DNA from 2 places in the Arthrobacter sp. lap29 genome. Region 1 is predicted to be linked to the other one. Evidence: riboswitches for the same ligand, from Rfam matches in the RefSeq annotation. Region 1 holds a riboswitch; the other holds the start of a gene.
The links. Region 1 has a riboswitch for cyclic di-AMP ahead of RY113_RS09305 (M23 family metallopeptidase). Riboswitches for the same ligand answer to the same signal wherever they lie in the genome.

Region 1 (14,917 bases):
CGCCCGTGGCCGACTGGGAAGCGCTAGCAGGGAACTACAGCCTGATCCGCTCCCACATTGCTGCAGTAGTGCCCGGATTCGAGGACTTCGAGGCGAAGATCGACGTGCCCGGCGGCTTTGTGTTGCCGCACGGCCCGCGTGATTCCCGCACCTTCACCACAGATTCCGGCCTGGCACATTTCACGGGCAATGAGATGGAGTACCCGCGGGTTCCGGAAGGGCGGCTGCTGCTGCAGACCCTGCGCTCCCACGACCAGTACAACACCACCATTTACGGCAAGGATGACCGCTACCGCGGCATCAAGAACGGACGCCGCGTGGTGTTCGTGAACCAGAAGGATCTGGACACCTTCGGCCTTGCCGACGGCGCCATGGTTGATCTGGTCTCCGAGTGGAAGGACGGGGTGGATCGCCGCGCCCCGGGCTTTCGTGTGGTGGCGTATTCCACGCCCGTGGGCTGCGCCGCAGCGTACTATCCCGAGACGAATGTGCTGGTTCCACTGGATTCAAAGGCCGATGTCAGCGGAACTCCCACGTCAAAGTCAGTGGTGATCCGGCTGGAGCCAGTCGCCACCGATTGAGCCCGTCACCGCTGATTCAGCCCGCCGGAATCAGCGCCCAGCGCTGTTTGTTCCCGCCGGAATCAGGGCCCAGCGCTGATTGAACCCACTGGAATCAGGCCAGTGGATCGTGGGCAGCACTGTCCTAGTGCTCACACTCGCCATTTCTTCCCGTTCCGCCCCACTCCGCCAGCATTCCTCCATTGATCCGTGAGAAAAGGTCGCTTTCACGGGTGAGAGCGACCTTTTCTCACGGATCAATTTCGGATAACGGCGACTCGGGCTTCGGGCATCTCTCCCTTCTTTCCTCCACAGCAGCAGCGCTTTGCCAAGTGATGCACAAAAGCCACGAGCTAGCTGGGATGCGCCGCCTAAATGGTCCTCAATAAGGACATGAGAAATCCACAGCAGCTCCCCTGGAACCTAGCCGGGAAGCCATTCACACTGACTCAAGCCCGCCAAGCCGGTATAAGCCGAGGTAGAACCCGGGCCTCAGACCTGTGGACACCATGCCGGGAAGTACGTATGCCTCAAGGCATGAACGTTAGCCTCCTTGATAGCTGCCGGGCCATCACGTCCGTGACTAACTCAAGTCTCATCAGCCACATCACAGCAGCAAAGCTTCATCAATTCCGGCTCCCCCTCCGGTATCTCACTAATGAAGAGATCCACTTGTCCAAGAATCTTGGACAAGGCAGACCACAGCGCAGCCGAGTTCACGGTCATGAGCTGTCCCTGACCGCCCGTGATTACGCCATGGTTGAAGGTATTCCCGTCACATCCGTTCAAAGAACGCTGGTGGACATTGCAGCAATTCTCACGGTCAATGAACTGGTTGCTGTTGCCGACCAGATCGTTTGTGCCCATAACCTGCATTTTGGTCCCAGAAAGCTCCCGCTAGTGGAAATCAGTGAACTGAATGCGTACATTGCCCAGCACCCACACCAGCGCGGCATACGCACGCTCACGGCAGCCATGAAGCTGGTGCGGGTGGGCGCAGATTCAGCACCGGAGACCCAGCTCAGGCTGTCCATCCAACGTTCAGGGCTCCCAGAATTCATCTGTAACTTTGAAATTAGGGATAATGCCGGGAACCCTAAAATTGCTCCAGATTTGTCATGCCCTCGGTACCGTACGTGCGCAGAATATGATGGCGCACATCATCTAAGTGCCGAACAACAATCAAAGGACCATGACCGCAACTTTCTCACCAGTACGCTGGGGTGGCACCAGGCCGTGATCAACAAGAACGATATGGGAAATGGCGCCCGAGTCGCAATTATCAAAATAGCGCGGATGCTAGTTCTCGGCGGGTGGAATGATCCGGAAAATTTGGCCAAAGGCTCACTGCTTGGCCAGCTGCATGTCCGCAAGGACGTCTTCTGAGAATTCACCCGTGAGAAAAGGCTGCTCTAGCCCCACAGAGCAACCTTTTCTCACGGGTCAATGCAGCGCTGGGCGCTCATCCAGCCGGGCAAGCGAATTCGACTTCCGTGACGGTGTTTACTTCCACGGCAGGTGCATGGCAGGCAAACTCTCACCCATCTTGGCTCCGTGCGGCAACACCGCCATGAGGCCATCGGCCGCTGCGAGTCCGCGCATCATGGCGGAGTCCGTATGGGCACAAGGTGAGGCCAGGCCGTACACCAGCCGGTAGGGCATGAGCCGGGTGGGCCCGTGGAATTCTTTGATGGGCGCTCCACACCGCACCTCTGTCAACGCAGGCTTCGCCATACTACCGAGCCGCGCCAGCAGCGGCGCTCCCAAGGTCATGAGCCCCACCATGGCCGCCAACGGGTTCCCCGGCAAGCCTACAATGAAGCGCCCATCCGGCAGTTCCGCCAGCAGGGTGGGGTGTCCGGGACGCATGGCGATCTGCGGGACGTGAAAAATTCCGCCCATGGCCGTGATGGCTGCACGCAGGAAATCGGCGCTGGAATGTCCTGTTGCGCCCGTGGTAATTACGACGTCGGCCGGGTCCTCTTCGTCGTCGGCCAGCGCATCCAGCATGGAGACAAGGTTATCTGCGGCCCGTTGCAGGCCCACTACGGTACCGCCCAGTAGGCTGACCACGGCGCCCAGCTGAGGCGAGAAGGCATCCCGTACAAAACCAGGTTCAGGCACTCCTGCGGACACCACCTCATCTCCCGTCAGGACAATCTTGACGGCGGGCCGCCCCATCACGGGAAGTTCGTCGAGTCCGCCCAGGGCGGCCAGTGATACGTGTGCCGGGTTCAGCATGACTCCTGCCTTGATCAGCAATTCCGCTTCAGCAGCCTCCTGACCAGCAGGGCGGATGTGCTGGCCGTTTTTTGGCTCTCCCGGACGGGCACCAGCCCCACGCACCAAAATCGGCAGGCCATCCTCGTCGGTGGAGATCTCGCCCGATTCGCTGCGCAGCACAGCCTTGGCGCCGGGAGGAATCAGCCCACCGGTGACTATAGGTGCGGCCTGCCCCGGGGTGATCCGACTGCCCTTCTCGGCCAGAATCCATGGCGGACTCCCCGCAACCGCCCACCCATCCATGGCTGAGGATGCATAGTGTGGCATGGCGTGGCAGGAGACTACATCTGCCGCGAGAATTCGCCCCACAGCCAGTGCGAGTGGAACAGTGTGGGCAGCCAAAGGACGGGCCACACTCCACGCGTGATCGCGGGCTTCGATCCACGTAAGGGGCAGCGCCCGCGACTTCGCAGCCTGCGCGGCAACCCCCTCAGCGGCTGTTGCCTGGGCAACCCCCTCAGGGGCATCTCTGGCAACCTCCCCGGCTGCCATACTGGCACGATTCATCTTGGTCGCCCTATTGTCCTGCGGAGTCAGTGGAGTCAGTAGCGCCTGCGGAGTCAGTGGCGCCAGTGGCGTCTTCAGCCGCGGGCGCCTGTGCTGCCGCCAACTGCTTCGCCATCCGAAGAGTTACCTTCATGGCTGCCTCCTCGGTGGCCTGGCCCGAACCTGCTGCCAAACCGGCAGCCAACCCGGCAATGAAGGTGGTCAGCGGTGCTGCCGGACGCACGATTGAATGCGCCGCAACCCCTGCCACGTTTAAGACAGCGTGCACGTCGACCTCAAGGTCACCAATTTCAAAGGCATCCAGCAATGTATGCGTCCACTTTTGCAATAATTCGTCGTGATCTTCCAACGCTCATCCTTCCGCAGCGGGCGGCCCGGCCGCGATCCCCTGCGAACGGGCGTCCGCCCAAGTATCAATGTCTGCCGTCAGCTGCGCTGGTACAGCAACCTCCAACATGTTCAGCCTAGCAATCAGGGAGAAAACCGAAGCATTCTCCAGTCTGTGTGATGCCCGCGCCGCATCAGCCGCCGCACGTAGTTCCGCCAGCGGGTAGATGGCCGCCAACGGCTGCTGCTTGCCCGCAGCCACAGCCATGACCCCCTCACCGGGCGAACAATCAGCAAGTTTTGCCACCAAAAGACGTGCCACCTCGCCAGCATGGGGCATGTCGCAGGCAAGGACTAAAACATGCCCGGACTCTCCTGCCAAAGCTCCTGTACCCGCAGCAATGCCGGCCGCCGGACCGCAATAGGGCGGGTTCTCCTGCACCGCCACCGCCTGCCCGCGGTGTTTGGCAGTTGCCAGCCAGCCAGCAATCTTCTCCACTGGACCCACGACGGCGATGCCACCGTCGCCTTTTCCTGCCCCGGACGCCGTGGTCCGGTGGGCTGCGATGACGCACGCGGCAGCGTCCACCGTGCGTGCCAGTAGCGTTTGTTCCTCGAGCATGAGCCCCGCTTTGGCCACCCCGCCCAGTCTTCGCGAGAGTCCGCCGGCCAGGATCAGGGCGTGCAAATCTCCTCCGTCAATGTCAGTCATGGGGCCATAGTATCGGCACTGAGCAGCTGAGAATTCTCCACACCCTCAAGAGCTCAGCGAAAAATGAAAAAGTATTTGTGCACTCATTGCAAATTTGCAGGAACTGCAATTATTCTGACTTTGTGCCCAACGGAACAGCGTGGCACAGACTGCGCACCTTATTTTGGAGCCGTCATGAAAATTGATCTGCCGAACCACACAGCATCTCAACTCTGCTCCGATGATGATTCCGATCAGCATTCTTTGCGGAGTAGAAAACGTGCCGCGACCCGCCTCACCATTCGCCGCGAAGCCATTGCACTGGGACTAGCCCACGGCTATGAAAACGTCACAGTGGAGATGATCTGTGCCGCAAGTACCGTCTCCCCGCGCACCTTCTTCAACTACTTTGGCAGCAAGGAAGGCGCCTACATTAGTGCCCATAAGCCACTGCCCACGGCGCAACAACACAGGGACTTCGTGGAAGGCGCCGGGCCCAGTGTGTTCCGTGAACTCTTTGAACTCATCTGCGGCACCTTCCTCGCAGCGGAAACGGATCTGGAACTGTTCCAGGGCAGGCACCGCCTCATCTACCAAACACCCGAGCTGCTAAATAGGGAAAAGTCCCGCATCAGTGAAATGGAAGAAATCTTTGCGGGGTACGTTCTGGAGCGTTTCCAGCACGAGGGGCGCAGCACCACGGACACCCCGGATCTCGAGGACGAGGCGCATATGGTGGTTGCCCTGGCCTCCGGGGCTCTGCGGTTTGCCTTGCAAAAATGGGTTGCTGGCAATTTCACCGCGACTAGGGAAACACTCATGCGCACCACCTCCGCACTGATCCAGCGGGTCACCACCAACGAACACTGGCCCTGAGCACTCAGGCGCCCGCCGCCTGGCCCGCCCCACACCTGAGGCGCCCTGCACTTCCGGGGCACTGCACTTCCGGATCCACTCACTTCCGGGCGCACTGCACTTCCGGATCCACTCACTTCCGGGGGCACTGCACCCCTTGAGCACCGCCCCCAACGCAAAGCCGGCGTGACCGGCCAAGGCGACGGCACGGCGTCGTACTACTTTTGACAATAGATACCCAAAAACTCCTGCACATCATCCGGCCGCTAGGAATCAGCCATGACTTCAACTACCAAAATTGTGAATCCCCCCGCAGCATCGGATCGCCGCAGCATTCTCCTGGTTTTCGCAGGACTGATGTTGACCATGCTGTTGGCCTCCCTTGACCAAACAATTTTCAGCACGGCGCTTCCCACCATTGTTGGCGAGCTCAATGGCGTCAACGAGATGCTGTGGGTCATCACGATCTACATTTTGGCCTCCACCATCATGCTTCCCATTTACGGCAAACTGGGCGATCTCATGGGCCGTAAAGGCCTCTTCATTGGGGCCATCTCAGTGTTCATTCTCGGTTCGATCGTGGGCGGTCTGGCACCTGACATGACGTGGCTGATCATAGGCCGCGGTGTTCAGGGCCTCGGTGGCGGCGGTTTGATGCTGCTCTCTCAAGCCATCATTGCCGATGTTGTTCCCGCCCGTGAACGTGGCCGGTACATGGGTATCCTAGGTGGCGTGTTTGCCCTATCCTCGGTGGCCGGGCCGCTGCTGGGTGGCTGGTTCACCGACGGGATCGGCTGGCGGTGGGGCCTGTGGATGAACATCCCGCTGGGCTTGCTCGCCATTGTCTGCGCCATCTTCTTCCTGCGACTGCCGGCCCATCCAAAGGTTAAGGTCCGTGTGGATGTGGCTGGCATGGCACTTCTTGGCATCACCTCCACGCTTCTGGTACTGGTCAGTACGTGGGGCGGCACCAAGTACAGCTGGGGTTCCCCGCAGATCATTGGTATGAGTGCAGGCACGGTACTTGCCGCCTGCCTGTTCGTCTGGGTGGAGAGCAGGGCTGAGCATCCCATCATGTCACTGCACCTCTTCAAGGACCGCAACTTTAACCTAACGACGGCGGCCGGGCTCATCACCGGAATTGCCATGTTCGGCACACTGGCCTACATGCCCACGTTCTTGCAGATGGTCACGGGAGCCAATGCCACCCAGGCAGGCTTCCTCATGATCCCCATGATGGCTGGCTTGCTGGTCACCTCGATCCTGTCGGGGCAGATCGTCAGCCGCACCGGGCGGTACAAGTGGCTCCCTGTTGCGGGCATGTTCATTGTGGCTATTGCCTTGGTACTGCTCTCCACCATGTCCGCCACCATGGAGGTCTGGTTGATCTGCTGCTACCTGGCCCTTATGGGAATTGGACTGGGCACCTCAATGCAGATTCTGGTGTTGATTGTGCAAAACCAGTTCCCCAACTCGCAGGTTGGCATGGCCACCGCATCCAACAACTACTTCCGCCAGATCGGCGCTTCGCTGGGTTCTGCCGTGGTGGGGAGCCTCTTTGCTCACAGGCTGGCAACACTGCTGACAGAGCGTATCCCGGCTGGCGCGTCCGGCGGCAGCGGTAGCACCGGCATCAACTCTCTGACACCGGCTATAGTACGGGCGCTGCCTGAGCAATTGCGCACCGTGGTGATCGGCTCCTACAGTGACGCGCTGACACCCATCTATGTTTACATGGTGCCGCTACTTGTGCTGGCCGGAATCCTGTTAATGTTCGTCAAGGAAATTCCGCTGGCCACCTCCATCCACCATGGCGGACCCGCCGAGGATGCCCAAGGCAGGGATGGGGTGGGTGCACACGGCGCCGACGCTGAGGGTGCCGGTCCGGAGGGTGCCGGTCCGGACGCTCTAGACGTGCCGGATCAGGAGCTCACTGTTCATCGCATACTCCCGGCTTAGACGCGCGGAATACTTCCCAGGTAGCCGGATGCTCACAGCGCTCGAATATTCAGGGACCGCGGGTACTCCCCGGATAGACGAGGGATTAAATGCCAAAGCCCCGTCGAATGACGGGGCTTTGAGCACGAAAGCTGGTACTACTTAGTGACCCACTGCAATGAAGACCGGTGCCGAGGCTCCCGGTATGCTGGCTCCGGCGATCTGGGTGTTTCCCATGTAACCGCCGTGAACTGCCTGGCCGTTGCCAATGTAAACAGCAATGTGGGCCAGGCCCACGCCACCATCTGCATAGTAAATCAAGTCGCCGGGCTGGGCTTCGCCCTGGGATACTAGCCGGCCCTTGTTCAGGTAGTCACCAGGCCAGCCTACCCAGGAAATCCCTGCAGCAGACAGAGCGTTGCGGACCAGCGCGGTGCAGTCCTGAACCACACCAAGCTGAGCCAAGGCAGCGCTGGCAATGATTGAGCCGACTCCGCTATTGGCTACTACCTTGGGAGCTTCCGGCTCAGGGCTAGCAACGGTAAGCGTCGGAGCTGCTGCTGCTGTTGCTGCTTCTGCTACTGCAGGTGCTGCTACTGCTTCAACTTCGCTGGACTGGGCCTCTACAACTGCCGGCTCTTCAACTACTACAGGAGCCGGGGTGGAGGTGATAGCGGGGGTGGCGAAGGAAATCTTCACCGTGGATGCTGCCGTGATCGCGGAAGCAAGTTCCGTGTTCAGGTTCAGCGTGGTAGCACCGTCGGAAGCGCGCTCCACGGTGGGAGTTGCAGCGTTTGCGGCGATACCTGAAGTCAGTACCAATCCTGACGCTGCTGCGATTACAGCGGCCTGACGACCAACCCCACCGACATTGAAACTGACGGCTTTCGTGAGGGTGGAGATCGGACTGGTCTTAACAACCTCGGCGCGGTGGCGCCCAAGGGCAGTGTTTGAAGCCAAGAAGGATTCCTCTCCCAAAGCCTGCGAGGTAAGCTGTCGGATTCGGATGGGAGTCACCCGGCCGCTCCACGTTGGCGCACGTAAGGAATTTCTTCCTATTCAGTGTTTGAACGCTTCGCGGCTTCACCCCTAGGGTTTCGCAAAAATAACGCGAATCCCGATTATTGGTTCCCCCGCCCCTGCCAGACGATTGATACGAACGGACCATGAGTAGTGGCAGAGCTAGGCAATCAACTCATGGACGCCGACTTGATTCAAAGTTGGCGCGATTACGACGGTACAACAGATTTTTCCCAATGTCACGTTCAGGTCACGGTCCTGTGACTAAGTCGTAACTAAAAGGGCCTGTGGAGGAGTTAGAGCCAACCCATGGGATCGACAACTTCATCGTCAATAATGACTTCAAAGTGGAGGTGGCAGCCTGTGGAGGCGCCCGTTGTTCCGCTGAGGCCTACCTGGTCTCCGCGCTCAAGCTTCTGCCCCACCTTGACGCCGAGGCTGCTCATGTGGTTGTAGGAAGTGGACAGACCGTTACCGTGGTTCACAACAACCCTGTTGCCGCCGCCGTAATTGTGCCAGCCAGCGAACGTCACTACGCCGCCTGCGGCAACAAAAACGTCGGAGGAGCACGGGGCGGCAAAGTCCTGACCAGTGTGCTGTTCACCGATTTGGCCGGTGATGGGGCTGATGCGGTTTCCGAAGGGTGAGGTGGTCTCAATGTGCTTCAGGGGCGCTGAGAGGGTTCCCTTGGCCGCCTGAGGGGCCACGTTGGAGGCGTTGACCTTCAGCGTTTCCTTCAGTTGACCATCGGGATTCAGGGCGCTGGCAATGTCCGGAGTAGCAAAAGTAATGGGGATCTGAGCGCCGGCTGTGACTGGACTCTCCAGTGAAACCGCGGCTGCAGCATCCATGGGGAATTCATCCGCACCTTGGGCTGAGGGAAGCGTGACAGCCAGGACCAGGCCTGTGGCTGCCATGGCAACACCCATTTTCTGGCCGGCGCCGCTGGAGGCTCCGGCACGCAGCAGCTGGGCTACTGAAATTCCTGAAGGGGCAGCTGCCCGCTCTGCGGCAATCAGTTCACGTCGGCTCCCGGGCACTGACATGAGCTCATGAGTTGCCTGCGATGACGCGCGACGGCGTCCCCGCTGTTTAACCTCTGACACTAAAAACCTCTCTACATAAAGCACCTGCGAAGTTAGCTGTCGGATTCGGATCAGAGAGTGTAACTTTCGATCCGGCCTACGCCCTTAGGCACACGCATAGCCATGGCGCAGTCCAACAGGATGCTGCGTCAGGGTTGTTGCGGGTATTGCATTCGAGTGTGGACTTCACCCCAAGACGGCCTATTGGGCCGTCAAAAGTGGTTCCCCCGCCCTTGCCTAAATGATTACTGGCCGGGCTGCGAAGGCAAGGTTCGGTGTCGCAGAACGGTAACGCTTTGATTACGGCGTCAGATAAATACTATACGGCACAAGCGGTAAACGTAACAATTCCGTTACCTGTTCTATTGAAAATGCCGTGTCAAAAATCTCTTAACCCATGGAGACGAACACGTGGGATGCCACTTCTGGCGGCAATTCCAAGGCGCCTTCAATGCCGGGAACCCGTACGGAGATGTACTCGCCCACCTGGGCTAGGGAGATACGGGCCCCTGGGCGCAGCCCACCCTCATCCAATTGGAGCAGGAGCTCGGGCTCCACCTGTATCCTTTCGGACAGCCGGTGGATGATCACTTCCTGTTCGGGAGCATAGGCGGCCATGGCAGCAACGAGTGTGACCAATCCGGCAGCAAATAAGGGCGCCACTTCGCCACCTAGCTCTTCCAACCCCGGAATGGGGTTTCCGTACGGCGATTCCTTGGGGTGGCCTAGCAAGTCGAACAAGCGCTGCTCAACTCTTTCGCTCATGACGTGTTCCCAACGGCAGGCTTCTTCGTGCACATAAGCCCAGTCCAGACCAATAACATCCGCGAGAAGCCGCTCCGCCAGACGGTGTTTGCGCATGACACGGGTTGCCTTCTCACGGCCGGCTGTGGTCAGTTCCAGATGCCTGTCACCGGAGACGATCACTAAGCCATCGCGTTCCATCCGCCCAATGGTCTGGGAGACTGTGGGCCCAGAATGGTGAAGGCGTTCGGCGATGCGGGCCCGTAGAGCCACAATGCTCTCTTCTTCCAATTCCAGGATGGTCCGCAAATACATTTCAGTCGTGTCAATCAGATCGGCCACGGCAGCATCCTCCTGTTTTGGGCAAGAATATTGAGCAAAGTCTTTTCATCTCTACGTTAGCCTGAATACCATACCTGTTGGTAACCAGTCCATCCCTGGCAGCCGTTCTCCGTTGAACAATATTTTTCGTTTCCCACTCATTTTTCCGCTCAGCGAACTTCTACGGCAGAATTGGCAAGAGTCCTTGATCAACCAAGGAAACTTCCATCGCTTAAATTTTGGAGCCAGCTGTGAGCGAATCCACGCCCCTCACCATTCCCGCCAACCTGCACCCGGCCGACGGCCGCTTCGGCGCCGGCCCCTCCAAGGTCCGTCCCGAGCAGGTCGCGGCACTCTCCGAAGCCGGCACATCACTGCTTGGCACCTCCCACCGCCAGGCGCCCGTGAAGAACCTTGTGGGCGATGTCCGCAGCGGCCTGAAGCAGTTCTTCAATGCACCCGACGATTACGAGGTGATTCTCGGCGTGGGTGGATCCACCGCGTTCTGGGATGTTGCGGCGTTTGGTCTGGTGGAAAACAAGGCACAGCACCTCTCCTTCGGTGAGTTTGGTTCCAAGTTTGCCTCCGCCACCAACAACGCCCCGTTCCTGGCCGCCTCCTCCATCATCAAGGCCGAGCCCGGCACGCGTCCGGTGTCTGTTGCCGAGGCCGGCGTGGACGCTTACGCCTGGCCGCAGAACGAAACCTCCACCGGTGTTGCCGCGCCCGTAAAGCGCGTGGCCGGTGCCGATGACGGTGCGCTGATCCTTATCGATGCGACCTCCGCAGCCGGTGGCCTAGCCGTGGACGTGCGTGAGAGCGATGTTTACTACTTCGCCCCGCAGAAGAACTTCGCCTCCGACGGCGGGCTGTGGCTTGGCCTGTTCTCTCCCGCCGCGCTGGAGCGTGCCGCCCGCATCGCGGCCTCCGACCGCTGGGTGCCGGACTTCCTGAACCTCAAGACCGCCATTGATAACTCGCTGTTGAACCAGACGTACAACACGCCTGCGCTTTCCACACTTGTCACCTTGAACAACCAGGTGCAGTGGCTCAACTCCAACGGTGGCCTCGATTTTGCCTCGGCTCGCACCGCGGATTCCGCCGGACGCCTGTACACCTGGGCCGAGGAATCCGCCGTGGCCAGCCCGTACGTGGTGAACCCCGAGGACCGCTCCAACGTCATTGTGACCATCGACTTCGATGAATCCGTCGATGCCGCTGCCGTGGCCAAGGTGCTGCGCGCCAACGGCATTGTGGACACCGAGCCCTACCGCAAGCTGGGCCGCAACCAGCTGCGCATCGCCACGTTCGTAGCCATCGATCCCGAGGACATCACAGCATTGATCAAGTGCATCGAGTTCGTCATCGAAAACATCTAATAGCAATTAGCCAGCAGCCCACGAAGGCACAGCAGGCAAAGTAAACACAGTAAAGGCCCCCTCCGGAGAACGGTGGGGGCCTTTACTGTGCCTACTGTGTACTAACTGCTTTTGCTAGGCGTTAGGGAATTAGTCTTCTGTGTCTTCTGAGGCGCCGTCTTCTGAGCCGCCGTGCTCCGAGTGAGTATCGCTACCGTGCTCAGCGTGCCCGTGCCCAGCCGGCCCATGGGCAGCAGCCAGAGCGGCAGCCGCTTCTTCTTCCTCTTGCCGATCCTCCGGGCGAACCCGATCAGACCAAGGCACCCACGGCGGTGCCAATACAGAGCTCTCTGTAGGCAACATGCCCACTTCATTGACAGTGGAGTACTTGCCACGCGCAATCCGGCTCAAGGAAGCGAACCACACCCACCCGGCATAGCCCGGCTGAAGAGATTCGAACAAGTGGCTCACGCAGCGAACACCTTCACTGCGGGCACCCAGATGCTTGCCAATGAACGCACCATCGGCAATGGTCAACACCGCGTCGCGCGCAGTATCGACGTCGGCCGCAAGGAAAGCGTCCGGCTTTCCCACCCGCCACGCCGGAACACCGGGCAGCGGTGCAGGAATGGCGGTTGTAGTGCTGGGAATTTCGGTCATGGTGGGCACCGTTACGCGTCGAAGTTGTCGGCAACCTTGCGCAGCGCAGCAGCAATCTTGCTTGCGTCGCCGTCAGGATATTTGCCGTTGGTCAGTGAACCAACCGAGTGTTCAAGCAGGGAAAGCAGGTCCTGGACAATGGGTGCAAGATCCCGGGCGGGCATCCGCTTGGCCTTCGCCACGGAGGCGCTGCGGTCTAGAACCTTCGCGGCCATGGCCTGAGCGCCCTTGCGCCCATCCGCCACACCAAATTCCAGCCGCATGCCGGGCTTGATGTCACCGGCATCGGCGGGCAGGGCGTTCGCGCGCAAAAACACCTCGCGGCCGTCGTCGGCGGCAATGATGCCAAAGCCTTTTTCGTTGTCGTACCACTTCACTTTGCCGATAGGCACTTGCTTTACCCCTTAAAAGTTGAAATTCGTGAAACGCATTCCGCGCCTGCGCGGTTGCTCTACGCCGTTCCCGGTCCCGGGAATCTGGCGGGCGGTGCCTGCAATGGCGGGTTGTGCAGCTCTACTGAGTACTAGGTTACCGCCTTGATGAAACCCGTGTGGCTTTGTGCCACACCTGTCCGCTGTTAGCGTTATGACTATGAGCCCCCATTTTTCTGCCCCGCAACGGTTGAACCGCGGCTGGGCGATCTTCAATTACACGGCCATGGCGCTGGCTGTCATCGCCCTGATCGCCCTCATTGTGGTTCTTATCAGCAAGTGGGCCGGCGGCCTCCCCTGGCCCGGATTCAACTGGATTGCCATGCTCGCCCTTCCCGCAGCCTTCCTGATGATGGGCACCAGCGTCCTGTACGCAGTGGCCGCCCGCCGCCGCTCCTAACCCGCCTGACTCGCTGCTCTATGGGCACCTTGGCGGCGTTTGCGGCGGATCTTGCCAACCGCCCGGAGCCGGCCCTGCGCAAACTTCTGCTGCTGCGCCCCGATGCCTTGAACCCGCCGGTGCCCACATTCGCGGCCTTGGCTGCCCGGCTTTCCACCGCCTCCTGCATTTCCCGCGCCCTCGATGCACTCAACGCCCCGGCCCTGCAACACCTTGGAACCGGCCCGTGGAATGCTCAGACTTCCCCCAACTCTTCCCTTATGCCGGAGCTCTATGCCCGCGGCCTACTGCTCCTTCAAACGGATAACCAGACGGACGACGCCGGGACCGGGCACTACATGCATGCCCCCTATGTGCTTCCCCTGGCCCTTGTTCCCAACCCGCAGATGCCCTCCTCAACTCTTCCGCCCGAACCTGTGGTGCGTGCGGTCACCGAGGCTGTGTGCAAGAACGCGGCGGGAAGTGCCGCAGATGCCTTGTTACGATCCGTCGATACGCTCGCGGACCTCGCTGCGCACACACCATTGCAGGCGCTTCGCAGTGGCCAGTTCGCGGCACGTACAGTGCGCCTCGTGGCCCAAAACTTGGAAACGGATGAACTACACACCCATTTTCTTCTGGACCTGTGCGCCACGGCAGGGCTGTTGACGTTCCAGACTTCCACCCGGGACTGGCGGTGGGCAGCCCCTTGGTGGAGCGAGCTGGAACGGCAGGAGCAATGGGTGGGCTTGATCCGGTCCTGGCTTAGCTCCCCCGCAACAGCTGGCGAGCCAGCACTAACTAGCAGGGCGAGGCTGCTGTCAGTGGTGGCTGGCAGACCGGCTTGTGCCCCGGTCGCCGTCACCAGCTCTGCCACCACCTCTGTCTCGCCCTCCGGGATCACCTCAGCCGGGGCCCTGAGCCTGAATTCAGTCGTGGAATCTTATTTGTGGAATCACCCGCGTACAGCAACGGCGGAGGTGGCAGCACTTCCGGAATTACTCACCCACTTGGAATGGCTGGGTCTGACGGGCGCCGGGGCCTGCAGTTGCGCCGGGGACGCCGCCGCCCGGAACGATTGGTTACAGGCTGCGAGCGCTGTGGCGCAGCTCTTGCCTGCGGCGATTGATCGCTTTGTCATTCAAGGCGATCTCACGGCCATCGCCCCGGGGCCCCTCCTTCCCCACATCGCGGCACAACTGAGGTGCGTGAGCGTTGTGGAGGGGCGGGGTCCGGCCGGAATCTTCCGTTTCAGCGAATTGTCCCTGACCGCTGCCATGGGAGCTGGCATGTCCGCCGAAACCATCCTAAATTTTCTCAAACGGTATTCAAGCACAACTGTGCCACCATCATTGGAATTTCTTATTGCGGAAGCGGCCCGGGCGCAAAGAACGCTGGCGCCAACTCCCACACAATGCCTTTTTGCACCCCAGCAACCGGCACCCCCGCACTGGGTGGGGGACGCGCCATGGCCAGGCTCCGGCGTCGTACTTCTCGAAGAAGTGGAAGCACAGCTGGCACTCTTACGGGCGGCAGGGAAAAATACGGCCGGGAAAAATGAGGCAGGGCAGGGTGAGGTAGGGCCCGCCCTGGTGCTGGAGGGGGTGCGCCGAGCTGTTGCCTGCGGATTGAAGATACGGGTTCATGCGGTCAATAATGTAGGCGTAACTGAACACGTGACGGCGGTGCCAGTCTCATTTTCGGGTGGGCTGCTGCTCACCCGCCTGGCTGACACCGGCGCGCCCCGGCGTTTTAGTA
Region 2 (14,917 bases), on a different contig from region 1:
GAACGAACTGCGTGAGCAGCTTGGTTTCGCCATGGTGTTCGTCAGCCATGACCTTGCCCTGGTGGCCTCACTGGCTCACAAGATCACCGTCATGTACGCCGGCCAGGTAGTGGAATCCGCGCAGGCTTCCGAGCTGCTGGCACATCCCACCCACGAATACACCCGTGGCCTGCTGGGTGCAGTTCTCTCCATTGAGTCCGACGCCGTCCGGCTGCACCAGATCCCCGGTACGGTTCCCTCGCCCCGCGAGTTTGCCAACGGTGACCGGTTTGCCAGCCGTTCCCAGCGTCCCGACGCTGATCCGGCACAGAAGCTCTCCTTTGTCTCCCTCACCCGTGCCGGTGAGAGAAGCGATCACTTCTGGGCCAGCCACAAGCTCGAAGATGCCCAGAGCGTTTCCGCTGGGGCAGATACGGAAGGTGCCTCATGAGCAAGCAAGCAGCATCGAATACCGTCAGCGGCGCTACCCCTGTCATTGAACTGAAGGACTTGCACGTCCACCACCGGACGCGTTCCGGTGGCCTGTTCAAGCCGAGCTACGTCAAGGCTGTCAATGGTGTGAACTTCTCCATCAGCCGTGGTGAAACCGTGGGCATTGTGGGTGAGTCCGGTTGTGGCAAGTCCACTCTGGCCTCGGTTCTTGTTGGGCTACAGACCCCCACCTCCGGTGAGGTGCTGTTCCACGGAAAGCCCGCCATCAAGCGCAACGCCGCCATGCGCAAGGAGTTTGGCCGTTCTGTTTCCGTGGTCTTCCAGGACCCGTCAACAGCGTTGAACCCCCGTATGACCATCCAGGACATCCTGCTCGATCCCTTGGTGATTCACGGGATCGGTAATGGCGCTTCCCGTTTGGCCAAGGTCCACGAGCTGCTGGCCCTGGTTGGCTTGCCGCAATCGGCAGCCGAGGTCACGCCGTCGCAGGTTTCCGGTGGACAACGCCAGCGTGTGGCCATTGCCCGCGCACTGGCGCTTGGCCCGGACATCATGGTGGCGGACGAGCCCACCTCCGCACTGGATGTTTCCGTCCGTGCACAGGTACTGAACTTGCTCTCTGACCTGAAGAAGGAACTGAACCTGGGCATGGTTTTTATCAGCCATGACATCCAGACAGTGCGCTACGTTTCAGACCGCATTGCCGTCATGTACTACGGCCAGATTGTTGAAGAGGGCTCCGCGGAGCAAATCTTTGACAACCCGAGCAACGACTACACGAAGAAGCTCCTCGGCGCCGCGCCGTCGCTGCTGCACCTCTAACCCCACCCACGCCCGATTGGGCGCGGTCCCCCCCAAATTTTCCACTCAATCAATACAATTTTGGAGCAATTCACGTGACTACCGTCGCATCCCGTTTCCAGGGCGTCATCCCGCCCGTCTGCACCCCCCGCACAGCTGAAGGCGCCATTGACGTCCCCTCGCTGGAAAACCTGACCCGCCACCTGCTGGACGGCGGCGTGAGCGGCCTATTTGTCAACGGCTCCTCAGGCGAGGTCACCCACCTGACCAACGCTGAGCGCGATACCGTGCTGACCACCATTGCCGGCGTCAACGCCGGACAGGTCCCGCTGCTGGTGGGCGCCGTTGAGCAGACCACCAACCGCGTGATCGAAGAAGCCGCTCGCATGGTGTCCCTCGGCGCCAACGCAATCGTCGCCACCAGCCAGTACTACGCCATCAGCAACGCCGAGGAAAACGGCCGCCACTTCCGTGCCATCGCCGCGTCCGTGGACGTCCCCGTCTTCGCCTATGACGTTCCCGTGCGCACCCACTTCAAGATGCCCACAGACCTGCTCGTGGAGCTGGGTCGCGAAGGCATCATTGCCGGCGTCAAGGACTCCTCAGGCGATGACGTCTCCTTCCGCCAGCTGCTGATCGCCGCACGCGACATCCCCAACTTTGACATCTTCACCGGCCACGAAGTAGTTGTTGACGGCGCTATGCTGGGCGGTGCCCAGGGCATAGTTCCCGGCCTGGGTAACGTTGACCCGGCCGCCTACCGCCGCCTGTACGACCTCACTGTCGCAGGCGACTGGGCCGGTGCTGCTGCAGAGCAGGACCGCATTGCCGACGTCTTCAACATCGTCTACACCCCGAAGGCTGGCCGCGTATCCGGCAACGCCGCCGGCTTGGGCGCGTTCAAGACCGCACTGATGCTCATGGGCGTCATCAAGACCAACGTCATGTCCGCTCCCATGCTGCCCCTGGATGCGGATGAAACCGCAGCGATCAAGGTCATCCTGGAGCGCACGGGCCTGATCTAGTCCCCACCCGCTCCCCAACCTCGTTCCTCGGCCGGGGCCCCTCGCGGGCGTGGGCCCAGGAACGAGGTACTTTATTTGCAATTGACCCGCAGTAGTGGTTGAAAAAGCGCCGATTTCGTCGCTTTTCAACCACTACTGCGGGTTAGTTGCTAGGTTTTTTACTTTGAAGGAATTTACATGCGGTACGTAGTTGGCGTTGACCTAGGCGGAACCAAAACAGCTGCCGGCGTTGTGGCAAGTGACGGCTCGGTCCTGCTCACGGAGCAAATTCCCACCCTGAACCGCGATGGTGGCGAGGCCATCTTGGATGCCACCGCCGCGCTGGTCCGTTCCCTCGTGACCAGCGCAGCCGCCAAAGGCGCTGTTGTCGAGGCCGTGGGTGTGGGTTCTGCCGGTGTCATCAACGCCGCCGAAGGCACCGTCATCTCGGCCACCGACGCCATTCTGGGGTGGAGTGGAACCGCTATCGCGGCGGGGCTGACGCAGCGGCTGGGACTGCCCTGCGCCGTGGTCAATGATGTGCATGCCCACGCACTGGGCGAGGCCGGCCACGGGGCCGGCGCAGGCGCGGCCACCGCACTCATGGTCGCTTTTGGAACGGGCGTAGGCGGCAGCTTTGTCATTAACGGCCAGCCCGTTCTTGGCGAACACTTTGTGGGTGGCCACATGGGGCACTTCGCCTCACCATTGGCGGTCCACCGCGGCACCCCGTTACCGTGTTCCTGCGGCCACGTGGGCCACGTGGAAGCCATTGCTTCAGGCCCGGCCATCCACGCCGCCTACCGCCGCGATGGCGGAAGTGCCACACTGGCGGACACCCGGGCCGTATTTGAGTCAGCCCGAGCAGGGGACCATCTGGCATTGAGTGTCATCGCCAAAGCTGCCACGGCAGCAGGGCAAGCAGTGGGTGGATTGATCAACATTTTGGATCCAGCAGTGGTTGTTGTCTCCGGAGGACTGGCGGACGCCGGCGAGCTGTGGTGGGCTGGTATGGAAACGGCTTTGCGTGCTGAACTTCTGGCGCCGCTGTCCCAGGTGCCCGTGGTGCGTGCGAGCCTTGGAAACACGGCCGCCATTGTGGGCGCAGCATCCTTGGTCCTTGACCACTAAATTATTTTTTTCAGCTTTTCTAGGAGTCACGATGACACTGAAATTGACCAACTTTGATGCCCTTGCCGGGCAGCTTGTAGTGTCCGCCCAGGCGTACCCGGGCGAACCCATGCGCGATCCTCGCACCATGGCCCAGGTGGCGGCGTCAGCCGTGACCGGAGGCGCTGCGGCCATCCGGGTCCAGGGCATTGCGGACATCCAGTTCACCCGGGCCGCCGTGGAAGTTCCCGTGATTGGGCTCTGGAAAGACGGGCACGACGGCGTCTTCATCACCCCCACGCTGCGCCATGCTCTCGCCTGTGCCAGCGCCGGTGCGCACATTGTGGCCATTGACGGAACCCGCCGGCCCCGTCCTGACGGCCTGAGCCTTGAAGAGACAATTGCGGGCGTGCACTCGAACTCGAACTCCCTGGTCATGGCAGATTGTGGTTCCTTCGAAGATGCCGTTGCCGCGGCCGAGGCTGGGGCGGATTTGATCGGCACCACTTTGGCCGGATACACCGATGATCGGCCCAAAACTGACGGCCCGGACCTGGAGCTGATCGCCCAGATTGCCGCCGCCAACTTGGGGGCCCCGCTCATCGCTGAAGGCCGCATCCACTCCCCCGCCCAGGCCCGCGCAGCCATGGATGCCGGCGCCTTTGCCGTAGTGGTGGGCACGGCCATTACGCACCCATCCTCCATCACCGGATGGTTCAAGGCAGCACTGGACGCCTAGGGTTTCCCGCCGCAGGCCCCTTCTGCCCGTCATTTACGACGGCGGAGGGGGCCTTCTGCGTGGCGTGCCGGAGCGCATCGGCGCCTGCCATCTTGACCCGTCAGAGGGAACCTGAGAAGCGCTTCATATGGAACAGTGACATGTGAGCATCCCACAAAATTTTGCACTGACTAGTCGGTTCTGATATTTTTATCCAGCTCACCCCCCTGTCAAAGGAGCGCCCCACATGCTCACCACCCACCAGCTGCATATTGACGGCCGGCATCACACTCTGCTGCCAGCCACCACCTTGGAAGCACTTCGGGGCGATTTGCTCCTGGTTCAGGCAGACGGCCAATCACGCCGCACAGCCCTTGCCCTGGCTCTGACAGGGCGGATAAAACCCTCCACCGGCACCGTCGCCATGGGACATGAGGGCTCCATGGCCACGCTGCGGCGCCGCAGCGCCATCATCGATGCCCCCGAGGTCAACGCGCCAGAACACCACCTCACGGTCCGCTCCCTCGCCTCGGAAGATCTGGCCCTAGTCCCGCTGAAATTCCGTGACCGAACCCGCCCCACCGAGTGGCTGGTTAGACACGGTTTCCGGGACATCCTGGATAAATGGGTGGAAGAAGTTGACTCCGGACGGCTCCTGCACCTCCAACTCGAGCTCGCCCTTGCGGACAGCTGCGTGGATCTGGTGGTCATCGACTCCCCCGACCGCCACACAGCCAACACCGACGCCTGGCTCCCCCTCCTCACCCGGCTCGCCACCGGCGAACTGGGACGCGGCGCTGACGCCAGCTCCGAGACCCCGCTGCGGCCACTCATCGTGGTAGCCGTGGTGGGCAGCATCCCCTCGGACTGGAACGGCCCCACGGCTGTTGCCGGTGAGGATATTGCCGGCGGTGTCGCTGACGGGGAAGCCGATGGGGATGGTAGCGAGGACGCCGACGATCAGGCCGGGCAGGATACAGGCGGGGTTGGGCTGGAATCGTCTTCGCGGCCTTCCGATCCTGGCCCGCAAGCGGCCTCCGGCCTCCCTGACACCGTTTCGGAAGACACCGTTTCGGAAGAGACCGTTTCACTCCCCACCACCGGCATGGGTGACGATGTTGAGCCCACGGCAGGGTCCGGCGTCGTGCTTGAGCGCACTAGCGATCCAGAGGAAAGCAAATGACCATCCTGCGATTGGCCTTATCCGAACTCAAGCGCATGACGGGCGGGATCCTGCCCAAGCTGACAATTGTGGCCATGGTGATGGTCCCGCTGCTCTATGGGGCCGTGTATTTGTACGCCAATTGGGATCCGTACGGCAACCTTGACCAGCTCCAGGCCGCGGTAGTGGTCCAAGACGAAGGCGCCGTGACTAAGGACGGCAAGGAACTGCGGGTAGGCGAAGAAGTTGCCCAAACCCTCATCAAAGACCACAAGTTCGATTGGCAACTCGTGGCCACCCCCGAGGAGGCAAACAATGGGGTCAAAGACGGTGAATTCGCTTTTGCCCTGATCATCCCCAAGGACTTCTCAACGAATCTGGCGTCTCCAGAAAACTTCGATTCCGCCACGCAGGCCATGATGAGCGTGACCACTAATGACGCCAACAACTATTTGCTGACCTCCATTGTGGATAAAGTAGCCACCCAGGTTCATGCCTCCGTTGCCCAGCAGGTAGGCGAACAGACCGCCAACTCCCTTCTCACCGGCTATGGCACCATCCATGCGCAGCTTGTGAAGGCTGCTGACGGGGCGCAACAATTGGCGGACGGAGCCGCCACATTGGACACCGGGGTGGGCACGCTCAAGGGAGGTACCTCGGATCTCCTCACGGGAGCCGAGCAGCTGGCAGCTGGACAAAAGGACCTGGTGGCCGGGACCAAGCAGCTGCAGGCCGGGGCCTCTGCACTGAACACCGGGCTGGGCCAGTTGGAGACGAAAACGGCCACCCTACCCGATGATACGCAGCAACTCTCTGATGGTGCGGCAGCAGTTTCAGGAGGCAACGCCGCCTTGAACTCTAAGGTTCAGGGCGCCATTGGATCGGCCGAGAAGCTTGACGACGCCGTCAACACCGCCATCAACAACAAGCTCGATTCGCTGGTCACGGACGGCACTCTGACTCAGGAACAAGCAAGCACGATCCGTACCCGGCTGGAGACAGCCGCCACAAGCCCCGCCATCTCTGACTTGAAAAACCAGCTCTCCGCCAGCGCTGAAGATGTGCAAAAGCTCGCTACCGGGGCCGCTGCGGTTGCCGACGGGGCCAAAAAATTGGCAGGCGCTACGCCGGCGCTCACCACGGCTATTGAGCAAGCCCACGCAGGGGCCGGGGAACTCTCAACAGGCGCCGGCACTCTTGCTGATGGTCAGCTCACGGCCCTAGATGGCGCAGAAGCGCTGGCAGCGGGCGCCAAGAAGCTGGATACCGGCGCGGGTGATCTGAAGTCAGGATCCAGCAAACTCTCCTCAGGGGCCAACGAACTGGCCAAGCAATTGCGCAGTGGCTCAGGCTCGGTTCCTAACCCCAATGACAAGGACAAGGAGAACGCGGCGGGTGTCATTGCCGATCCCATCCGCATTGACTCCGTATCCCAGGCCCAGGCGGCCAACTACGGCTCAGGTCTGGCACCGTTCTTCCTGGTGCTTGCCTTGTGGATTGGCGCCTTCATGCTGGTGCAGGTGATGCGTCCGCTGACGGTGCGGGCCTTGGCCTCCAACGCCCCGTCCTGGAAGATTGCCATTGGCGGCTGGCTGCCCTTTGCCGCGGTGGCCACCGCACAGGCGCTGCTGCTCTACGCCGTGGTGCACTTTGGGCTGGGGCTGGAACCAAGCCACCCGTGGCTCACCCTGGGCCTGCTCATGCTGGCCTCGCTGGCCTTCACGGCGCTGATCCAGGGGATCGTGGCCCTGTTGGGGACACCTGGGAAGTTCGTGGTGCTGATCCTGCTGGTGCTCCAGCTGGTCTCCTCCGGCGGCACCTTCCCCTGGCAGACAACCCCAGAACCCCTGCACATCATGCACCAAGTACTGCCCATGGGCCATGTTGTGGAGGGCATGCGCCACTTGATTTACGGCTCTGAGATTGCAGCGCTGGTGCCAATAGTCCTGGGCCTACTGGGCTACATGGTCCTCGGTTTCGTGATGGCCTGGGCAGCCGTCCACCAGAAGAAGACCTGGACACTGAAAACCCTCATGCCCGAGATGGAGGCCTGAGCCACCCGGCAGAGTGGCTAACGCGGCACCACAAAGTTCACCAGCGTGGCGTCCTGACCGTCAAGGGTGGCCCAGTCGCCACTGTGCTCAAACACGGCAAACGCACTCGTGGGAAACCCTGAGGCCAGATCCATGTAGGCGTCCTGGTCTGATTCCCGCGACGCCAACCGCAGCGCCAGCGACTGGATACCTGGCATGTGGCTGATCACCATCAGGGTACCCACGGTTTCTGGCACGTGATTGATGACCGAAAGCATCGAGGTGGCTCCGGCCGCATAGAGGCCCGATTCCAGCTTGGGGGTGGGTGCCTTCTCGCCGAGCTGCTGGCACACCCAGGTACACGTCTGACGGGTGCGCAGCGCTGATGAGCACAGGATAAAGTCCGGGACCACCGAGTTTTCCATCAGCCATCTGCCAGCCAGGGGCGCCTCGGTATGGCCACGTTGGGCCAGTGGCCTGTCATGGTCTTCTACGCCCAGCGGAAATGCCGCCTTGGCGTGGCGCATTAGGATCAGCCGCTTAATGTGGTGTTCGCTCATTCTTCTAGTTTAGTGAGTGTTAGAAGTGCACAACGGCGGATTCCCCGCCCAGGTGGGGAATCCGCCGTCGTGCATGTTCAGGAGCGCTACTAGAGCCTTCAGTTATGGGCGTTAGATGGAGTATTCCGGCGCAGCCCAAACAACCACTTCGGGGTGCTCGTAGAAGCGGTAGCCTTCGCCGCGGACGGTGCGCACGGTGTTGGCCAGGCGGCCCAGTTTGGAGCGCAGGCGGCGGATGTGCACGTCGATGGTGCGCTCGTTGGGGACCTCATCGGCGTTGGACCAGAGCCCGCTCAAGAGTTCGTCGCGGCCTACGGTACGCGTGCCGTTTTCCACAAGGTAGTTCAGCAGCTCGAACTCCTTGAAGGTGAGGTTCAGGGTATCGCCGTCCAGGTGTACTTCCCGGCGGGCCAGGTCAATCAACACGCCAGTGGGGCGCTGTTCCGCGGCGGGGGTGCGCACGGGTTCCTGACGCTGGCGGCTGGCCACTGTGGGATCGCCGAAGGTGGAACGGACCACGTCCAGCGGGGTTCCCACCGCGTCCGACGGCGCAATCGCCACCGCTGCATAGCTTTGGGCCTGCGGGACAAGGGTTTGTGCGTAAGCACGAATGTCCTGTGCAAGCTTGGCCAAGGACGTTCCCGCAGCGGCGGCCGTGTCCTCGTCCACGCCCACGTACAGCACAAAGCCGCGGGCAACGTTATCGGGGCTGACGCCGCGGAGCACATCTGCCTCGCCGCCGGCAATAACGGGCGTGGGCGCCGTCATGGGGTTGCTGTCAGCGGCCGGGACGGCGCGCAAGCGGGCAGCGGCGCTGGGAGTATCGGCGCGGTAGCCGGCGTGCTCTTGGTGTGAGCTGCGGTATCCAGCACCTTGGCTGGTGTTGCGGGCAACGGCCTTGGCGGCGTTGCGGACAGAGATGTGGACGTATCCGGATGCTACTGACATTGAACTACCTAGGTGTATGGCCGTGTGAGGACGGCGCGAATGCTTCCTGTGGTTCTGCCCCTACAGAACCGAAAAGCCCTGTCTCCAGAGCCGACCCAAGGGCAAGGCTAGCTGCACGTACCTAACGCGTGGTGCGCTGGGATGGCTGCCAGGAATGTGAGCTAGGACTGCATTCGACAACCACGCGTAAACCGTCCGGTCGATCCGAGGCGGGCAGTTGCTGCGGCTGCAGAATTTACTGAGTGGGTGTTCACACTTGCCAGTGTCCTACGTAACAAAGGGAACTTGCAAGTAACATAGCCCCAAAGTGTCCACGATGTGAGATTGTGCTCTAATTTGTGATCAAGCCGATACTGTTGCTTTGCTCTCACTTTGTGGCCATATGACGCTTTGCGTCAAAGAAAATAACATTATTGAGTGCTTTGAGATCAATAAGTTCGAACAATATGCTCATTCGTATAAATTTATTCAGCGCGTTCAAAAGCATGGCTAAGATGCCCTCGGCAAGTTGGCCGGTCCGCCCAGCTTTCTCCCAGATTTTCACGCTAGGTAAACAGATGTTTACTTAGAGGACCCCGGGCGCTCACTGTTTACTTTTGCTGCTCGCTGATTGCTCCGGCTGATTGCTGATTGCCGATTGCTCTGGCTATCCCGCCGTGTGGCGCAGTCCCCGCACCATCCACGCAGGCCGCAAACTCTTGAATTGATCCCGCAGCCGCACATTATTGCGCCTGTTCATCAAGAACAGTGCGGCCAGGCCCGCCACGAACGCCACAACGGCCCCCATCCCCAGTGACCACCGGGCCCCAAACTCGGTGGCAATCCAACCAACAAGTGGTGCCCCAATGGGTGTCCCACCTTGAAGGACCACCATGTACACAGCAAGCACCCGGCCCCGCATGGCAGAATCGGTGGTCAATTGCACGGTGGTGTTGCAAGCGTTCATGAATGTTAATGAGGCCAGCCCCACGAGGATTAGAGCCAGCGCGTACAGGACGTAGCTCGGCATCAGGGCAGCTATGCCCACTGTGACACCGAAGGCCAAAGCACCGCCAACTATGTACATCATGCGCATGTTCTTTCGCCGGGCCGCCAGTAAGGCCGCACCCAGCGTGCCAATCGCCATGACGGAGCCGAGCAACCCGTACTCCCCTGGTCCCAAGTGGAACACGGTGGTGGCCATGAGTGCGTTGGTGATCTGGAAATTCATGCCAAAGGTGCCCACCAAAAATACTAGGACCATGATCATCAGAAGATCTGGCCGCTGCCGAATATAGACCAGTCCTTCGCGGATCTGCCCCTTGGCTCGGGGCACATGTACCGCGGGGACAAGTTCTGCGGTACGCATCCGCCACAAGGAAAAGATGACGGCGGCAAAGCTGGCGGCATTGATAAGAAAGGCGGGGCCCGTGCCCACCAGGGCAATGACCAGACCGGCAACGCCGGGGCCTGCCAGCCGAGCTAAGTTGAAGGAGGCACTGTTCAGCGCAACTGCGTTGGGTATGTCGTCCTTTCCAACTACCTCAGAGACGAAGGCCTGACGTGACGGTGCGTCAAAGGCACTGGCCACACCCAGAAGAAGTGCCAGTACATATACATGCCACAGTTGTACAGCCCCCGTAACAACCAACATTCCCAACAAAAACGCACAAAGTCCCATGGCTGTCTGTGTGATGAGCAGCAACTTGCGCTTGTTCACCCGGTCACCGAGCAGCCCGGCGTAGGGACCAAGGAAGACAATGGGCAGGAACTGTAGGCCCGTAGTGATGCCGGCAGCCGTTCCGGAATTGTGGGTCAAAACGGTCAGAACCAACCAGTCTTGGGCAACACGCTGCATCCACGTACCAATATTGGACACCAAAGCCCCTGTTACCCAGAGCCTATAGTTATGCACTTTCAGGGCGCGGAACATGGAGTTCATCTAGGCTTTCACCTCTTGCATGCCCATCTCTGGTGCGCTCATAGCTTGCAGAATCATTGAGGCCTCATGGAGCGTGGCCTGCTGTGCGGGAGTAAGCGCCGCTAGCCGCTGCGCCAGCCACGCAGTCCGCATGGACCGTGCCTGCAGCAGGGCCGCACTTCCAAGGCTGGTGATACTAATACGTACCTGACGTTTGTCCAGCGGGTTTTCCCCACGGCTCACAAAACCGGCCACCACCAGATCGTTGACGATCCTTGTCATGGACGGGGCCGCAATCTGTTCCCGGGCGGCCAGTTCTCCCACAGTGCGGGGCGCACCCATGAGTCCGGCAAGTACCGAATAGCGCCCGGGGCTAAGTTCCCCGGTGGCTGCCTCAGCCCGGATCCGCCTCGAAGTACGCATTACTGCCACGCGCAGTTCCGCGGCTAAGGGGCCAGTATCAGGGGTGTGGTCCAAAATGGTGCCGTCAGGGGCGGTATTGTGCTGGGAAGTCTTAGCCATCAGTGCTCATCTACCTCATTGCAAATCTGCCTAGTTAGAAACTAGTTTCATATATCCTCCTTGCAACTCTAGATCCTTAGCATTGCTAAGTAAATATTACGTGGCTCACCCGCTACAAAGGTCGTTACCATAATGTGACATAGGGTTCCGGTTCGGTTACGCTGGCAGAAGTGCCCGCTGAGCCACCATCGGCTCTTGGCATCAATGGACGGATCGCCGAGCTCTGCCCCCGCCCATTTCCCAACTTCTCCATGGCAGAGACGGGGGACCCATTATTTGCGGGCCTTCCTCACTTGGAAGCCCTTGGGGTTAAGCCAGTGCAATAACAGCCGATTATGAGCAGTGAAAGCTGCCACGGACCATTGCACGGCCGGATTCTCTAGTCCGTTCCCGACAGCTCACCTCGCAGGCGTAGAGAGGCTCCTCCATGTCTTCAACCCCCCAGCGCGGCCGTCGCCGCGCCGAGCCTGCCAGCCGCCGCCGCCCCTCGGTCCTGCGCACCTCGGCCTTCGCCACTGCCACCAAGTGCGTGGCAGCCGCATCGCTCGTAGGTGTACTTGTTGCGGCAGGCTCGGTGGCCTCGCATTCATCTAGTGATGATGCCGCGGCGAGCTCCATTGGCAGCTTGGCGTCAACCGTAGATCAGGGCGCCCCTGCCATCTCCGCTCCTACCGACGCAGCTATCAGCTTCTCCGGAATCACTGTCAGCTCAAAGCCCTCCCCCACGTCCGGCCCTATCGCCGCCGCTGTCAAAGCCGAAGCGGAAGCGGTCAAGCCGGTGGCGAAAGAGACACCCGCCCCGCCAGCCCGTGCCGGCGCCGTGGATGACCCCGCTGCAGCTCGGGCCTTCGCCTCAACCCAGCTGGCATCCTTCGGCTGGGGAGCAGATCAGATGAGCTGCCTGAGCCAGTTGTGGCAGCGCGAGTCCGAATGGCTCACCTCCGCCGAAAACGCCTCCAGCGGTGCCTTTGGGATCGCGCAGTCGCTGCCTGCCAACAAGATGGACAGCGCAGGAAGTGATTGGTCCACAAATTATGAAACTCAGATTCGCTGGGGAATGGGCTACATCCAGGACCGGTACGGTTCACCCTGCGGCGCTTGGGGCCACTCCGAATCCGTGGGCTGGTACTAATCCTGCACACGCTGGAGATTCCTGGCGGCACCATCACCTTACGTAATGCCCGCTCCGGGACACACCGCGAGGTGGCCCTGGCGCCCTTCACTCTGGGCCGCACGCAGATCACCCAAGCCCAGTGGCACAAGGTGATGGAGCATAGCGGGACCCCGTCAACCGCCGTCGGGCTTCCACAGCATGGGCTCACCTGGTTTCAGGCCGTGGACTTTTGCAATGCAGCCTCGGTGCAAGACGGCTTCACCCCGGCCTATGAAATCTGCGGGCGCAGCGTCGAGTGGGACGTGGCAGCACAAGGATACCGCCTGCCCACCGAGGCGGAATGGGAGTGGGCCGCGCGTGGCGGGACGCTCTCCGCGGTGTACGGCGAGTTGGCCCAGATTGCGTGGACTGCCCTGGACGCGGTTGAGGGGCCGCAACCAGTCGCCGGCAAAAAACCCAATAACTACGGCCTGTTTGACATGATCGGCAACGCTTGGGAGTGGTGCTGGGACTACGCGGACACGGCCCGCTACGGCGAGTACAGGAGCCTGCGCGGCGCCGGTTGGGATGATCCGCCGTGGAGTGCCCGGGCCTCGGTCCGCCGGGGCAGCGCCCCGGATGCGGTCCTTGAGGATGTGGGATTCCGGGTAGCGCGCGGGCCCGTGGGCGCACCGGGCTCATGTCTAGCGCAGGGCTGGTCCGCAGCCGCAGACAAAGAACGTGCGGCCATCACTGGCCCGCGCCCTGTGGGCTGGACACCGCTAAAATCCCGCTAGTGTCCCTCCAGCCCGTCCTCTCACACAGCCGTGAGCCGCATGCTAACGGCGAGAGTTAGTCCACCACGCCGTAGAGGCGGTCGCCGGCGTCGCCCAAGCCCGGCACAATGTAGGAGTTCTCATCGAGACCCTCATCAATGGATGCAAGCACAACGTGGACGTTGTCACGCCCGCCATGAGCGGCTTCCAGCTTCGCCAGACCTTCCGGCGCTGCGAGCAGGCAGATGCAGGTGATGTCCGCGGCGCCGCGGTCAAAGAGGAACTTGAACGCCTCAATCAAGGTGCCGCCGGTGGCCAGCATGGGATCCAGCACGTACACCTGACGGCCGGTCAGGTCCTCGGGCAGGCGTTCTGCGTAGGTAATGGCCTCGAGGGTTTCCTCATTGCGTGCCATGCCCAGGAAGCCTACTTCGGCGGTGGGCAGCAGGCGGGTCATGCCTTCAAGCATCCCCAACCCGGCGCGCAAAATCGGGACAACCAGTGGTGTGGGCTTGACCAGTCCAGTGCCCACGGCGGAGGTCACCGGTGTCTGAATATTGACCGGCTCCACCCGCACTCCGCGGGTCGCCTCGTAAGCCAACAAAGTCACCAATTCCTCGGTGAGCTGGCGGAAAACAGGTGACGGTGTGGTCTTGTCCCGCAGGACCGTCAACTTGTGGGCAATAAGCGGATGGTCCGCAACGAATACGCGCATGAATAAAAGCTACCATTGAGCCGTGCCCAACACCTCTGATTTCTACCCAATAGAGACAACCACCACGGCTTTGCATGATGGTTGGATGGGTCTTGCCCTTGACCAAGCACAGTTGGCCCTTGCCACGGCGGATGTGCCCATTGGCGCCGTAGTGCTTGGACCGGACGGGGAAATCCTTGGCGTGGGCCGCAATGAGCGTGAAGCCCACGGCGATCCCACGGCGCATGCGGAGGTAGTGGCGATCCGGGCGGCCGCCGCAAAGTTGGGTGAGTGGCGGCTGGCCGGCTGCACCCTGGTAGTCACGTTGGAGCCCTGCACCATGTGCGCCGGTGCCATAGTTCTGGCCCGGATTCCACGCGTGGTTTTTGGCGCGTGGGATGAGAAGGCCGGCGCTGCAGGGTCGGTCTTTGATGTGCTGCGTGAGCGCCGGCTCAACCACTGGGTGGAGGTATTCCCCGGTGTGCGCGCGGACGAATGCGCGGCACTGTTAAGGGACTTCTTTAGTAGCCACCGCTAGTAGCCTGCGGCCTCAGTGGCAACCCCCAGAAAATGGTTCAGTGGCTGCTCTTAGGGCTCGATGGTAAGCGTCTGCGAGGGCAGCACACAGGAAGCCCTGTGGATTTCTGCTGCGCCATGGCCCACCCTATTGTTCCGCCCCGTGTCATCGCACCAGTCCAGGTTATAAGGGAAGGCAGCCACAGATCCTGTGCCGGGGACGGCAGATTCGGGGAGGGTCACGGCGGTACTGAACCCGCCGGCGTCGTTCATGGGAGCCAGGGTGTCCACAATCTTTACACCGGAGCCATCCATGACTTCGAGCTGGATTTGCGCGGTGTCACCATAGCGAGGGTTGCATGTGGCATCATCGGCACTGATGGTGAAAGACTCTCCGGGGCGGGCAGCATCGGCGCTGAGCGAGAACGAGGGCGGCATGCAGCCGTCGCCCCCAAAGGTTCCGACCGGCTGGCCGCAGCCCGTTCCTGACAGGAGCAGCACTGCCGCCACAATTCCTGCTGCTTTTCGCATCACGGCCGCCTTACCGTTGCCCGGCCGCCGCGTTGAGTGCGTCGATGCGTTTTTGCCGGCTCGCGGGCGAGTCCAGGCTGAAGGAGCGGAAATCTCCCAGGTCTTCGCGGATGAATT

Region 2: linked by a shared signal. The riboswitch ahead of RY113_RS07335 (transglycosylase) and the one ahead of RY113_RS09305 (M23 family metallopeptidase) in region 1 are both predicted to bind cyclic di-AMP.

What each region holds. Positions count from the first base shown of each region.
Region 1 covers NZ_JAUCEK010000004.1:361,694-376,610, forward strand. Annotated here, with positions in the region: gene RY113_RS09265 (FdhF/YdeP family oxidoreductase) at 1-581, shown strand, start outside; gene RY113_RS09270 (hypothetical protein) at 1,233-1,946, shown strand; gene RY113_RS09275 (molybdopterin molybdotransferase MoeA) at 2,064-3,350, opposite strand; gene RY113_RS09280 (DUF6457 domain-containing protein) at 3,361-3,699, opposite strand; gene RY113_RS09285 (NTP transferase domain-containing protein) at 3,703-4,389, opposite strand; gene RY113_RS09290 (TetR/AcrR family transcriptional regulator) at 4,564-5,244, shown strand; gene RY113_RS09295 (MDR family MFS transporter) at 5,503-7,182, shown strand; gene RY113_RS09300 (NlpC/P60 family protein) at 7,324-8,121, opposite strand; cyclic di-AMP (ydaO/yuaA leader) riboswitch at 8,126-8,327, opposite strand; gene RY113_RS09305 (M23 family metallopeptidase) at 8,478-9,287, opposite strand; cyclic di-AMP (ydaO/yuaA leader) riboswitch at 9,293-9,554, opposite strand; gene RY113_RS09310 (metal-dependent transcriptional regulator) at 9,657-10,352, opposite strand; gene serC (phosphoserine transaminase) at 10,583-11,710, shown strand; gene RY113_RS09320 (DUF3027 domain-containing protein) at 11,840-12,349, opposite strand; gene RY113_RS09325 (cold-shock protein) at 12,361-12,741, opposite strand; gene RY113_RS09330 (hypothetical protein) at 12,941-13,180, shown strand; gene RY113_RS09335 (helicase-associated domain-containing protein) at 13,201-14,917, shown strand, end outside.
Region 2 covers NZ_JAUCEK010000003.1:389,660-404,576, reverse strand. Annotated here, with positions in the region: gene RY113_RS07390 (dipeptide/oligopeptide/nickel ABC transporter permease/ATP-binding protein) at 1-430, shown strand, start outside; gene RY113_RS07385 (ATP-binding cassette domain-containing protein) at 427-1,254, shown strand; gene RY113_RS07380 (dihydrodipicolinate synthase family protein) at 1,329-2,258, shown strand; gene RY113_RS07375 (ROK family protein) at 2,436-3,368, shown strand; gene RY113_RS07370 (N-acetylmannosamine-6-phosphate 2-epimerase) at 3,400-4,086, shown strand; gene RY113_RS07365 (ABC transporter ATP-binding protein) at 4,313-5,248, shown strand; gene RY113_RS07360 (YhgE/Pip domain-containing protein) at 5,245-7,281, shown strand; gene RY113_RS07355 (histidine phosphatase family protein) at 7,299-7,820, opposite strand; gene RY113_RS07350 (winged helix-turn-helix domain-containing protein) at 7,932-8,768, opposite strand; gene RY113_RS07345 (MFS transporter) at 9,415-10,689, opposite strand; gene RY113_RS07340 (MarR family winged helix-turn-helix transcriptional regulator) at 10,690-11,190, opposite strand; cyclic di-AMP (ydaO/yuaA leader) riboswitch at 11,411-11,614, shown strand; gene RY113_RS07335 (transglycosylase) at 11,618-12,322, shown strand; gene RY113_RS07330 (SUMF1/EgtB/PvdO family nonheme iron enzyme) at 12,289-13,080, shown strand; gene upp (uracil phosphoribosyltransferase) at 13,136-13,774, opposite strand; gene tadA (tRNA adenosine(34) deaminase TadA) at 13,797-14,291, shown strand; gene RY113_RS07315 (hypothetical protein) at 14,342-14,800, opposite strand; gene RY113_RS07310 (DNA glycosylase AlkZ-like family protein) at 14,811-14,917, opposite strand, start outside.